3 regions of the Nonomuraea sp. ZG12 genome follow, and region 3 is predicted to be linked to each of the others. Evidence: riboswitches for the same ligand, from Rfam matches in the RefSeq annotation. Region 3 holds a riboswitch; each other region holds the start of a gene.
What was found. Region 3 has a riboswitch for thiamine pyrophosphate ahead of ACTMTF_RS01625 (FAD-dependent oxidoreductase). Riboswitches for the same ligand answer to the same signal wherever they lie in the genome.

Region 1 (3,896 bases), on a different contig from region 3:
AGGTCACGCGCGACGCCTCTGCCGTCCCGGCTGCGAGGAATGCCGCTACTTCTGCCTGTGTCTGCGTGTGAGCCGCGTCTCCCGTGCTGTCATCCATGCGCCGAAGCTAGCGCACGCCATGAGCGACCGGGCGACGCGACCTCACCCCTGCCGGGTCGACGCCGACCCGGCCGCTTCGTCAGTCGGCGATCGGCAGGTAGACCCTGTTGCCCGACTCCGCGAACTCGCGGGACTTGGCGAGCATCCCTTCCCGCACCTCCTCCTCGGTGAGCGAGGCCGACCCGTCAGGGCCGAACTTCTCCATGACCTCTTTGCTGATCTTCATCGAGCAGAACTTCGGCCCGCACATCGAGCAGAAGTGGGCCGTCTTGGCCGGGGCGGCGGGCAGGGTCTCGTCGTGGAAGGACCGGGCCGTGTCCGGGTCGAGCGACAGGTCGAACTGGTCCTCCCAGCGGAACTCGAACCGGGCGTCCGACAGCGCGTCGTCCCAGGCCTGAGCCTGCGGATGCCCCTTGGCCAGGTCCGCCGCGTGCGCTGCGATCTTGTACGTGATCACGCCCGTCTTGACGTCGTCCCTGTTGGGCAGGCCCAGGTGCTCCTTGGGGGTGACGTAGCAGAGCATCGCGGTGCCGAACCAGCCGATCATCGCGGCCCCGATGCCCGAGGTGATGTGGTCGTAGCCGGGGGCGATGTCGGTGACCAGGGGGCCGAGCGTGTAGAAGGGCGCGTCGTCGCAGAGCTCGCGCTGCAGGTCGACGTTCTCCTTGATCTTGTGCATGGGCACGTGGCCGGGGCCCTCGATCATCACTTGGACGCCGTGGTCGCGGGCGATGGAGGTGAGCTCGCCGAGCGTGCGCAGCTCCGCGAACTGGGCCTCGTCGTTGGCGTCGGCGATGGAGCCGGGCCGCAGCCCGTCGCCCAGGGAGAACGCCACGTCGTAGGCGGCCAGGAGCTCGCACATGTCGGCGAAGTGTTCGTACAGGAAGCTCTCGCGGTGGTGCGCCAGGCACCAGGCGGCCATGATCGAGCCGCCGCGCGAGACGATGCCGGTCTTGCGGCGGGCCGTCAGCGGCACGTACGCCAGCCGGACGCCGGCGTGCACGGTCATGTAGTCGACGCCCTGCTCGCACTGCTCGATCAGGGTGTCGCGGTAGACCTCCCACGACAGGTCGGCGGCGACCCCGTTGACCTTCTCCAGGGCCTGGTAGATGGGCACGGTGCCGACGGGGACGGGGGAGTTGCGGATGATCCACTCGCGGGTGGCGTGGATGTCCTTGCCGGTGGACAGGTCCATGATGGTGTCGGCTCCCCAGCGGGTGGCCCAGGTCATCTTCTCCACCTCCTCCTCGATGGAGGAGGAGACGGCCGAGTTGCCGATGTTGGCGTTGATCTTCACCAGGAAGTTGCGGCCGATGATCATGGGCTCGGTCTCGGGGTGGTTGACGTTCGCCGGGATGATGGCCCGGCCGGCGGCCACCTCGTCCCGGACGAACTCCGGCGCGACCCCTTCCCTGACCGCGACGAACTCCATCTCGCGGGTGATCAGGCCCGCGCGGGCGTAGGCGAGCTGGGTGACCGGCGCCCCGGTCGCCCGCAGCGTCCCCGACGCCTGCGGGGCGACGTCGCCCCGGTCGAGGATCCACTCCCGGCGCAGCGGCGGCAGGCCCTGGGTGAGGTCGGTGGTCACGGACTGGTCGGTGTACGGCCCGGAGGTGTCGTACAGGCGCACCCGTTCGCCGTTGGACAGCAGGATCTCGCGCATGGGGACCCGGAGATCACCGATGTGGACCTTGGAAAAGCGCGCGTCGCTCACCACGCAACTCCCTTCGCCGGCATTACCCGGAGCAGGTTCTGGCGGTCGGCGGCTGATGAGTAGCCGTCCTCTCAGCCCGGTCGAACCGGGCTCCCGCGTTGGACTGCCTCAAGCTAACCCGGCATCCGGCGACGCGCAAGATCCGTGTCAGAAGTCGAACAGGCGGCGCGGCCCCGGGCCGTCCTGGCCGAGCCGGTCGGCCGGGTTGGTCAGGGCGCAGACCTCGAAGGACAGGCAGCCGCAGCCGATGCAGTCGGTGAACCGGTCCCGCATCCGCTCCAGCCGCTCGATCCGGGCGTCGATCTCCGCGCTCCAGCATGCGGACGCCTTGACCCAGAACTCACGGGTGGGCGCCACACCGTCGGGCAGCAGGGCGAGCACGTCGCCGATCACCGTGAGCGGGATGCCCAGGTGGTGCGAGGCGCGGATGAAGGCGAGCTGGCGCAGCGTCTGGCGGGGGTAGCGGCGCTGGTTGCCCGTCGTGCGGCGGCTGGCGATGAGGCCCTGCCGCTCGTAGAAGCGCAGCGCCGAGGCGGGAACGCCGCTGCGCTCCGACAGCTCGCCGATCGTCAGCTCCGTGGTCTCCGGAGGGATCGATGCCATGCCGGCCAGCCTAGCCCTTGACTTAAACCTTTGTTCAAGTTCGACGCTTGGGTGGTCGACCCTGAAAGGACCGCGTATGTCTGACAGACCGCTCCACCTCGCGTTGATCGTGGGGAGCACGCGTGCGGGCCGGTTCGGCCCCACGGTCGCCGCCTGGTTCGCCGAGCAGGCCGCCGCGCGTCAGGACGTCGTCGTCGATCTCATCGACCTGGCGCAGGCGCGGCTGCCGGCGCACCTGACCGGCGACCCCGGCGCGGAGGACGCGCGGGCGCTCGCGGCCGTGAGCGAACGGCTGACCCGGGCCGACGGGTTCGTCGTGGTGACGCCCGAGTACAACCACAGCTATCCCGCGTCCCTCAAATCCGCCATCGACTGGCATTTCACCGAATGGCAGGCCAAGCCCGTCGGATTCATCTCGTACGGCGGCGTATCCGGCGGGCTGCGAGCCGTCGAGCACCTCCGGCAGGTGTTCGCCGAGCTGCACGCGGTCACCATCCGCGACACCGTCAGCTTCCACGGAGCCGCCTACCAGTTCACCCCGGACGGGCGGCCCAAGGACCCGGCGTCCTGCGAGGCAGCCGCGACCCGCCTGCTCGACCAGTTCGTCTGGTGGGCCCGCGCACTGCGCTCGGCCCGCTCCCATCATCCCTACGCCGCCTGACCAGGAGGACACCGTTCATGAGCAGCATGTGGCCACAGATCGCCCGACCCGATGCCGGCACCGTCCTGGTGACCGAATCCTCCTCGGCCGCCGCCTGGGAGGGGACGCCGTGGCCGACGGGGCTCCTGTCGGTCACCGAGTTCGCCGCCACGGACGGCGGCGCCGTACTGACCTACACGCAGTGGGCGAGCGGTGCTGCCGATCGCGCGTTCGTGGCCGGGCTGACGGGAGCCGAGCCCGTCGAGTACGAGCTGTACCGCAGCGGAGAGAGGGAGGACCGGCCGACGCCGGGGTGCCTGGTCGCCGTGCGCGTCGAGTTCGACGGGCCCGACCGGGAGCGGCAGCGGCAGTGGATCGACACCGTGTTCCAGGCGCTGGCGAGCGAGGCCGAGCCGCATCCCGGCGGGATCTCGGGCCACTTCCACGTGAGCGCCGATGGCACGCGCGTGCTCAACTACGCCGAGTGGACCGACGAGCGGGCGCACCGGGACGCCATCGCGAGCTCCGGCCAGGGCGCGGTGGGCGGTTCGGCCGACTGGCGACGGGTCCAGCGGTTCCCCGGAGTGAAGAACAGCCAGGTCAGGCGCTACCACCTGCTGCGCAGCCTGCCCACGCCCGCCGAGGACGCGCCTCCCACTAGCAGGCCCGCCGCCGGCGGGGCCGCTGAGGAAGTGCTGGACAGCCCGACGGGGTGGGTGGCCGAGCACATCCGCACGTACCTGGACAGCGACGGACGAGACGGTCACCTCTACCAGGGCTTGCCGACCCTGCTGCTCACCACCCGGGGCCGTAAGTCCGGCAGGCTCCGCCGTACCGCGC
Region 2 (3,896 bases), on a different contig from region 3:
CTTCGCCACGCCGGTCGACCTGGCCCTCGCCACGTCGTTCGCGCGCACGGTGCTGCAGAAGACGATGGCGGTCCCGTACGGCACGACCACCACCATGGAGCGGATCGGCGAGCTCATCGGCCGGCCGCGCGCGCTACGCGCGGTCGGCAACGCGCTCAGCTCCAACCCCGTGTGCGTGGTCGTGCCGTGTCACCGGGTCGTGCGGGAGGACGGCGAGCTCGGCGACTACGCGGGAGGCGCGGCCGCCAAGCGTCACCTGCTCAACGTCGAGCGTCGCGAGTCGCGCGGCGCCTGAGCGCGCCCACCGCCAGCGTGACCAGGGCCGCCACGATGGCGCCGCCCAGCGCGCCGTTCATCCACGGCTCCCTGGTGAAGCCGATCGCCTCGCGGACCGCGGCCCACATCCCGTCCCACTGGGCGATCGTGGGGGTCGAGGTGGTCAGCCAGTAGGCGGCGAAGCCGAGCGCCCAGGGCAGCAGCATCGACCAGCGGGCGGGCGCGTTCTCGGCGGTGTTCCAGCGGGTCGAGCCGCCGAGCAGGAAGTAGTCCACGGCGAGCACCGCGAACATCGGCACGAAGACCGCGCCGATCAGGCCGAGGAACGCGCCGTAGGACGTCACGTCGACCACGAGCGCGATGGCGACGGTGAGCACGCCGATGGCGGTGCTGAGGATCCGCCTGTCGACCCGCGGCATCAGGTTCTGCAGCGAGACGGTCGTGGAGTAGACGTTGGCGAAGGACTGGTCGGCCTCGCGCAGCACGAGGATGGCGAAGAACAGCGCGCCCAGCGGCGCGGCCACGAAGGGCACGAACACCGCCGTGCTGTCGGCCGCCACCGCCCCGGCCCCCGCGATGGCCACCGCGTAGACACCGAGCCCGAGGCAGGCGACCTGGGCCAGCGTGTAGCCGCCGACGACCCCGGTGAAGGCGGCCCGGCTGGACCTGGAGTGCCTGGCGAAGTCGGCGGCGAGCGGCACCCACGACACCGACAGCGCGATCACGTAGTCGACCGCGGGCATGAACGCCGTCCAGCTGCCGCCCGTCTGCGGCGGCGCGTCGCCGAGGAACCGTACGGCGAACCAGATGAGCGCGATGATCACGGCGATGGTGATGTAGCGGCGCAGCAGCCTGATCGCGCCGAGCGGCCAGATGGTCAGCACCGTGGTCAGCACCCCGGCGACGATCACCCACACCGCGTACGGGACGGTGTCGCCGAAGATGGCCATCGCGCCCATCGAGATGACCCAGAGCTCGAACGCGCCCCAGCCGATCATCTGGATGATGTTGAGCGCCGTCGGGATGTAGGACAGCCGGGCCCCGAACAGCCCGCGCAGCAGCACCATCGCGGGCTGCCCGGTCTGGGTGCCGGGGATGGCCGACAGCCCCACCATGGCGGTGCCGATCAGGCTGCCCACGACCGTCGCGGTCAGCGCGGCGGCCAGCGTCAGCGGGGCACCGCCCAGCGGGTCGATCAGGAACAGCGCGCCGGAGAAGCCCAGCAGGCTGACGGCCAGGTTGGCCCAGAGCGCGCCCTGGTCGAGCACGCCCAATGTCTTGGGCGCCGCGCTTTCGAGGGTGAGGGGGACTTCGTCGTCGTGGACGGCATGCGACATCGCGCACTCCCTACGCCGGCATTACCCGGACAGGTTCATGCGGTCGGCAGCAGCAGTAGCTACCCTCTCAGCCTGGTTGCCCCAAGCTCCCGCGGGGGTTTGGTACACGAAGCCGAGATCATCCCAGCTCGCGCCCCCATGATGCACCATTCGTCCTAGATCGGCCACCACCGGGGGCTGTACGGACCGACCGTCTCGCCCGAAGTCATCTCTCGACTCCGGGTGACCAGGCGTATTCCCGGCGTATTCCACAGTGCTGCCGACGAGTGCGATGATCACTCCGCGCGCTGGAGTTCACTCCAGGGCGAACCGCAACATCTCTTGCTGGAGGACTGTTGAAGACACGCATTCTGGGCGCCGTGATGGGCATCGCAGCGTTGAGCGGGCTGCTGGTGGCAAGCCCGGCGCAGGCGAGAGACGGAGTGTCCTCCGCCCGCGTGTCAAACCCTGACCGCGCCGGCGCCGGGTACGCCCAGACGACCGTCGACTTCGTCAACCGGAAGAAGGTCATCTTTCGGAACTTCAAGGTGCGCGACATCTGTCCCGCTGACAACCATGGGGTGCGGGCCCGGATTGAGTGGATACACACCGATCGAACCAGGGGGTACGGCGCCTGGAAGAAGGACACCAGCTGCGGCTCCCACGGCACCAACTTCGGAAACTTCGTCCGCAGGGGCTCCAAGTCCATAAAGCTGGTCTACGTCAAGGTGTGCATCTCCACCAAAAAAGGCCAACACCTGGCTTGCAAGGAAGGCAAGTGGCGACACAACCAGTACGCCTGAGCCGCTGACGCTCGGGCTTTCAGCTGGTCGGCGTACCAGGGCTTGCTGACGCCGGCGAGTTCGCGGGGCCATCCGCAACCGTGCGGGTGGCCCTTGACCTGCGTCTCAACGCAGTACCGGCCGATGACGGCACGATCCTGACAGGTTCGTTCAGGCGACGAAGGGCTGCTGACCCGTCTCGCTCACCATCGGACGCTTCTCGTGCTCCCAGGAGCGCATGCCGCCGTCGACGTTGATCGCCTCGCGGCCGACCTGGTTGAGCCAGGCCGCGACCTGCAGCGACCGGCCGCCCACCCGGCAGACGACGTAAACGGTCCGGTCGCCGGGCACCTCGTCGAGGCGGGACTGGATCTGCGTCATGGGGATGTGCACCGCTTCGGGGGCGTGACCCGCCACCCATTCGTCCTGCTCGCGCACGTCCAGGAGGTATGCCTCGGCGGGGACGTCTCGCGCCTCGACTTCGGGAACCGTCATGCCTCCATCATCTCGCGTCGCGAGTCGTACTCCGCACGCGCTTCGGCGATCTCCCGCTGGTGCTGCTCGGTCCAGGTCACCAGCGACTTGATCGTCTCGTGCAGGGTGCGGCCGAGCGGCGTGAGCGCGTAGTCGACGCGCGGCGGCACCACGGGGTGGACGGTGCGGGTCACCAGGCCGTCGCGTTCGAGCTGGCGCAGGGTGACACTGAGCATCCGCTGGCTGACGCCGTCGATCTCGCGGCGCAGCTGGGTGAAGCGCAGGCTCTGGCAGTCGAGCAGGGCGATGACGAGCAGCGACCACTTGTCGGCGACGCGGTCCAGGATCTGCCGGACCTCGCAGCCCTCCCTGACGTCCCACTGGCGGACGTCGTAGTCGTCGTCGGGGACGGTGCTGTCGCAGTAACCGGGTGACTTTGAAGTGCCGTCTTCCATGTCTGTTCATGCTGCCCCATGATGTGGACGGTTACAAGAGGTAACTGATATGCGAGAACGTAACCGGGGGTTTTCCGATATGCCTACTGCCGAACGACTCAGAGGCCGCCCGCTGGGCGTGCTGATGGTGCTGTGCGGGGCGATCTTCCTTGAGGGCATCGACGTCGCCATGCTGAACGTCGCGCTGCCCGCCATCCGCGCCGACCTCGGCCTGTCGACCACGATGCTGAGCGGCGTGGTCAGCGCCTATGTGCTGGGCTACGGCGGATTCATGCTGCTCGGCGGCCGGGCGGCCGACCTGCTGGGCAGGCGCAGGATGTTCCTGCTCTGGCTGACCGTGTTCCTGGTCTTCTCCGGGCTGGGCGGCTTCGCGAACGAGGGGTGGGTGCTGCTGGTCGCCAGGTTCGTCACCGGGGTGGCCGCGGGGTTCATGACCCCGGCGGGGCTCTCGCTGATCACCACCAGCTTCGCCGAGGGCAGGCAGCGCAACAAGGCACTGCTGATCTACGCGGGGACGGCCGCCGCCGGCTTCGCGCTCGGCCTGGTGATCGGCGGCCTGCTGACCGCCATCGGCTGGCGGTGGGTGTTCTTCG
Region 3 (3,896 bases):
GTCACAGGCGTCGCGGAAGACCTCGAGCAGCGCGAGCTCTTCGCGCGCCTCGAGCCCCTTCTCCCGCAACTGGACGATGTCCACGCCCGCGGCGAGCACCGCGTCGAGGAAGTCGGCCAGGTCACCACGATCACGCCGACCGTCGGTGCACAGGTAGAGGCGTGCGTCAGAAAGCGAGGGCCTGGGCACGCCGTTTCACCTCTGTATGACGACCGGCCTTGATCGCCTGAACCGGCGAGCCTGGCAGCGAGTCATCGGGGGTGAAGAGCCAGCGCAACGCCGCGACATCGTCGTAGCCGGCGTCCTGCAGCACGGTGAGTGTGCCGGGGAGGCCCTTCATCACGTCCTTTCCTTCAAGGAACACCGCGGGCACCTGTGGCCCGCCGCTGCCCCGCCTTACGCCGAGCAGCTTGTGATCCTTGAGGAGCTGCTTGGCCCGCCCCAGGGGAAGCCCCAGGCGCTGGGCCACTTCGGAGAGAGTGAGCCACTCGTCAACGAGCTGGTCGGTCTCCCGGTCGATCTGTGCAACAGAAAGCGTCACGAAACCACAACTACCACACGCCGTGCTTGCTCAAACAACACAATCTCGTAGGGGGACGTCCGGATCCACCAGGCGTTCCGTGTCCAGACGGTGGCCCGCCTCGATGATTCGGCGTCCCTGGACGAGGTCGCGGGGCCGGTCCACGGACAGCACCGCGGCCAGCTCGTCCTCGTCGGTGAGCCAGCAGGCCGACCACTTGCCCTCCGGTGTGCCGCGGTACAGCAGCCGCCGGCCGGCCGGATGATGGCCCGCGTACTGGATCATGTGACCGAACTGCTCCGACCAGAAGTACGGGACCGGGTCGTAGACCGCCTTCTCCCCCAGCAGGGTCGCGGCGGCGACCTCGGGCGCGCCCAGCGCGGTGTCCCAGTGCTCCACGCGCAGCCTGGCCTGGTAGCGGCGCGACCACCAGGCGGCGCAGTCGCCCACCGCGACCACGCCCGGCATCGAGGTGCGCAGGTGCTCGTCGGTGACGACGCCGTTGTGCAGGTCGATGTCGGCGTCGGCGAGCCACTCGACGGCCGGGCGCACGCCGATCCCGGCGACGACCACGTGCGCCTCGACGAAGCCGCCGCCGACCAGCTCGACGCCGCCCTCGTCCACCGCTCCGACCATGGTGTCGAGCCGCAGGTCGATGCCGTCGTACCAGCTCAGCGTGCGGGCGCCGATCTCGGCGCCGACCGCGAGCGCGAGCGGGGCGGAGGCGGCCTCGATCACCGTCACCGCGCAACCGGCCCAGCGGGCCGCGGTGGCCACCTCCGCGCCGATCCAGCCCGCGCCGATGACCGCCACCCGAGCGCCGGGGACCAGCCTGGCCCGCAGCTCCAGCGAGTCGTCCAGGGTGCGCAGCGCGTGCTGCGGGCCGTCGCCGGGCAGCATGATCGGCTCGGTCCCGGTGGCGATCACCAGCCCGTCGTAGGCGAGCTCGCCCTCGGTGGTCTCCACGGCGCCGGCCCGCAGCGCCTTGGCCGAGACGCCGGGCCTGAAGTCGATCCCCATCGCGGACAGGTCGGAGTCGACGAAGCTGGAGTCGGAGTCGCCGAGCAGCACGGCCTTCGACAGGGGCGGGCGGTCATACGGCCGATGCCGCTCCTCCCCGATCAAGGTGATCTTGCCGTCGAAGCCCCGCGCACGCAGAGCCTCGACGCTGCGCACGCCCGCCAGACCCGCTCCTACCACCACGACACGATTCACGTAAATGACCATAACGGGGGGCGTGCCGGATCGTCGCGTCGAGGCCGTAAGGTAGGGGACGTAAGACGCGCGGGAGTCCGGCCGATACCGGGCTGAGAGGAAGGCTTTACCGGGCCTTCGACCGCAAGACACCTGATCCGGATCATGCCGGCGAAGGGAGCGGACCATGGACGTGGTCGTCGGAGCGGGCATCGTCGGGCTGTCCATCGCCTGGCGGCTGGCTCGCGAGGGCCGGCCGGTCACCGTGGTGGATCCGGCCCCGGCCTCGGGCGCCTCGCACGCCGCGGCGGGCATGCTGGCGCCGGTCAGCGAGGTCACCTACACCGAGGAGCCGCTGCTCCGGCTCGGCCTCGCCTCCCTGAGCCGCTGGCCCGCCTTCGCCGCCGAACTCGCCGCCGACGCGGGCCTGACGAACGACACCCCCGGCTCCCGCCGCGCGCCCCTCCCGAACCACGCCCCCGCCCCCGGCGACGGGCCCGTCCCGGACGACGCCTCCGGCTCTCGTCACAGGCTCATCCCGGACGACGCCCCTGGCTCCGATGGCGAGCTCGGCGCGGCGGGCGGTGCGGACGGGGTGTCCGGCTCGGGCGGAGGCTTCGGCGGGGGGATCTCCGCCGCCGCCAGGGCCGGGCTCGACCTGCGGGCCGACGGGACGCTCGACGTGGCGTTCGGGGCCGACGACCTGGCCGCGCTGGGCGAGCTGGCCGCGTTCATGGAGAAGCTGGGCCTGCCGGTCGAGCGGCTGACGGGCCGGGAGTGCCGCCGGCTGGAGCCGATGCTGGCGCCCTCCGTGCGCGGCGGGCTGCTGGCCGGGACCGACGCCTGGGTGAACCCGCGCCGCGTCACCGCGGCGCTGCTCGCCGCCCTGGAGCGGCGCGGCGTGCCGCTGGTGCCGGCGCGCGTCAGCGAGCTGCTGCGCGACGGCGACCGGGTCACGGGTGTACGGCTGGCGCCCCCGGCGAGCCCCGGGGAGATCCTGGCCGAACGGGTGGTGCTGGCGGCCGGGGCGTGGAGCGGCGAGCTGGCGAACGTGCCGGTACGCCCGGTCAAGGGGCAGATCATGCGGCTGCGTTCGGAGCGGCCGCTGCTCGGCCGGTGCGTGCGCGGCATGGTGCACGGGACGCCGGTCTATCTGGTGCCGCGCGGTGACGGCGAGCTGGTCGTCGGCGGCACGCAGGAAGAGCTGGGCTTCGACACCAGGGTGACCGCGGGCGGCCTGTACGAGCTGCTGCGGGACGCCAGGGAGCTGGTGCCGGGCGTCACCGAGCTGGAGGTCGCCGACGTGGTGGCGGGCCTGCGCCCGGGGACGCCGGACAATCTGCCGATCGTCGGGCCGAGCGGCACGCCGGGCCTCACGCTGGCCACCGGTCACTTCCGCAGTGGGGTGCTGCTGACCCCCGTCACGGCCGCGATCGTCCAGGGCGAGGGCGGCGATCTCGCGACATTGTGCTCACCCGCTAGATTCCGGGATATGTCATGAAACTGATGGTCAACGGGACCGCGCACGAGGTGCCTGACAGCATGACCGTGGCGCAGGCCGTACAGAATCTGACCGGACGGTCAGGCGGGGCCACCACCGGCGTGGCGGTGGCCGTGAACGGTGAGGTGGTCACGCGCGGCTCGTGGGAGACCACGGCGCTGCGCGAGGGCGACCTCGTGGAGGTGCTGACGGCGGTGCAAGGTGGATGATCTGATCATCGCCGGGGAGAAGTTCTCCTCCCGGCTCATCATGGGCACGGGCGGCGCGCCCTCGCTGGAGGTGCTCGACGCCGCGCTGGCGGCGTCCGGCACGGAGCTGACCACGGTGGCGATGCGACGGCTCGACCCCGGTGCCCGCGGCTCGGTCCTGGACGTGCTCCGCGAGCGCGGCATCCGGGTGCTGCCCAACACGGCGGGCTGCTTCACCGCCGGCGACGCCGTGCTGACGGCGCGGCTGGCCAGGGAGGCGCTCGGCACCGACTGGGTCAAGCTGGAGGTCATCGCCGACGAGCGGACCCTGCTGCCGGACCCGATCGAGACGTTCGACGCGGCCGAGCGGCTGGTGGCCGACGGTTTCGTGGTGCTGCCGTACATCGGCGACGACCCGGCGCTCGCCCGCCGCCTGGAGCAGGCCGGCTGCGCGGCGGTGATGCCGCTCGGCTCGCCGATCGGCTCCGGGCTC

Region 1: another riboswitch for thiamine pyrophosphate. It lies ahead of thiC (phosphomethylpyrimidine synthase ThiC); the one in region 3 lies ahead of ACTMTF_RS01625 (FAD-dependent oxidoreductase).
Region 2: another riboswitch for thiamine pyrophosphate. It lies ahead of ACTMTF_RS33365 (purine-cytosine permease family protein); the one in region 3 lies ahead of ACTMTF_RS01625 (FAD-dependent oxidoreductase).

What each region holds. Positions count from the first base shown of each region.
Region 1 is NZ_JBQHCW010000028.1:31,490-35,385, forward strand. Features, by position in the region: gene ACTMTF_RS41855 (GNAT family N-acetyltransferase) at 1-7, opposite strand, end outside; gene thiC (phosphomethylpyrimidine synthase ThiC) at 179-1,762, opposite strand; TPP riboswitch at 1,805-1,920, opposite strand; gene soxR (redox-sensitive transcriptional activator SoxR) at 1,961-2,416, opposite strand; gene ACTMTF_RS41870 (NADPH-dependent FMN reductase) at 2,493-3,077, shown strand; gene ACTMTF_RS41875 (nitroreductase family deazaflavin-dependent oxidoreductase) at 3,095-3,896, shown strand, end outside.
Region 2 is NZ_JBQHCW010000016.1:122,033-125,928, reverse strand. Features, by position in the region: gene ACTMTF_RS33370 (methylated-DNA--[protein]-cysteine S-methyltransferase) at 1-295, shown strand, start outside; gene ACTMTF_RS33365 (purine-cytosine permease family protein) at 261-1,613, opposite strand; TPP riboswitch at 1,604-1,716, opposite strand; gene ACTMTF_RS33360 (hypothetical protein) at 1,949-2,395, shown strand; gene ACTMTF_RS33355 (rhodanese-like domain-containing protein) at 2,546-2,869, opposite strand; gene ACTMTF_RS33350 (winged helix-turn-helix transcriptional regulator) at 2,866-3,303, opposite strand; gene ACTMTF_RS33345 (MFS transporter) at 3,383-3,896, shown strand, end outside.
Region 3 is NZ_JBQHCW010000001.1:356,667-360,562, reverse strand. Features, by position in the region: gene thiE (thiamine phosphate synthase) at 1-189, opposite strand, end outside; gene ACTMTF_RS01635 (Rv2175c family DNA-binding protein) at 167-541, opposite strand; gene ACTMTF_RS01630 (NAD(P)/FAD-dependent oxidoreductase) at 572-1,735, opposite strand; TPP riboswitch at 1,795-1,911, shown strand; gene ACTMTF_RS01625 (FAD-dependent oxidoreductase) at 1,902-3,215, shown strand; gene thiS (sulfur carrier protein ThiS) at 3,212-3,424, shown strand; gene ACTMTF_RS01615 (thiazole synthase) at 3,417-3,896, shown strand, end outside.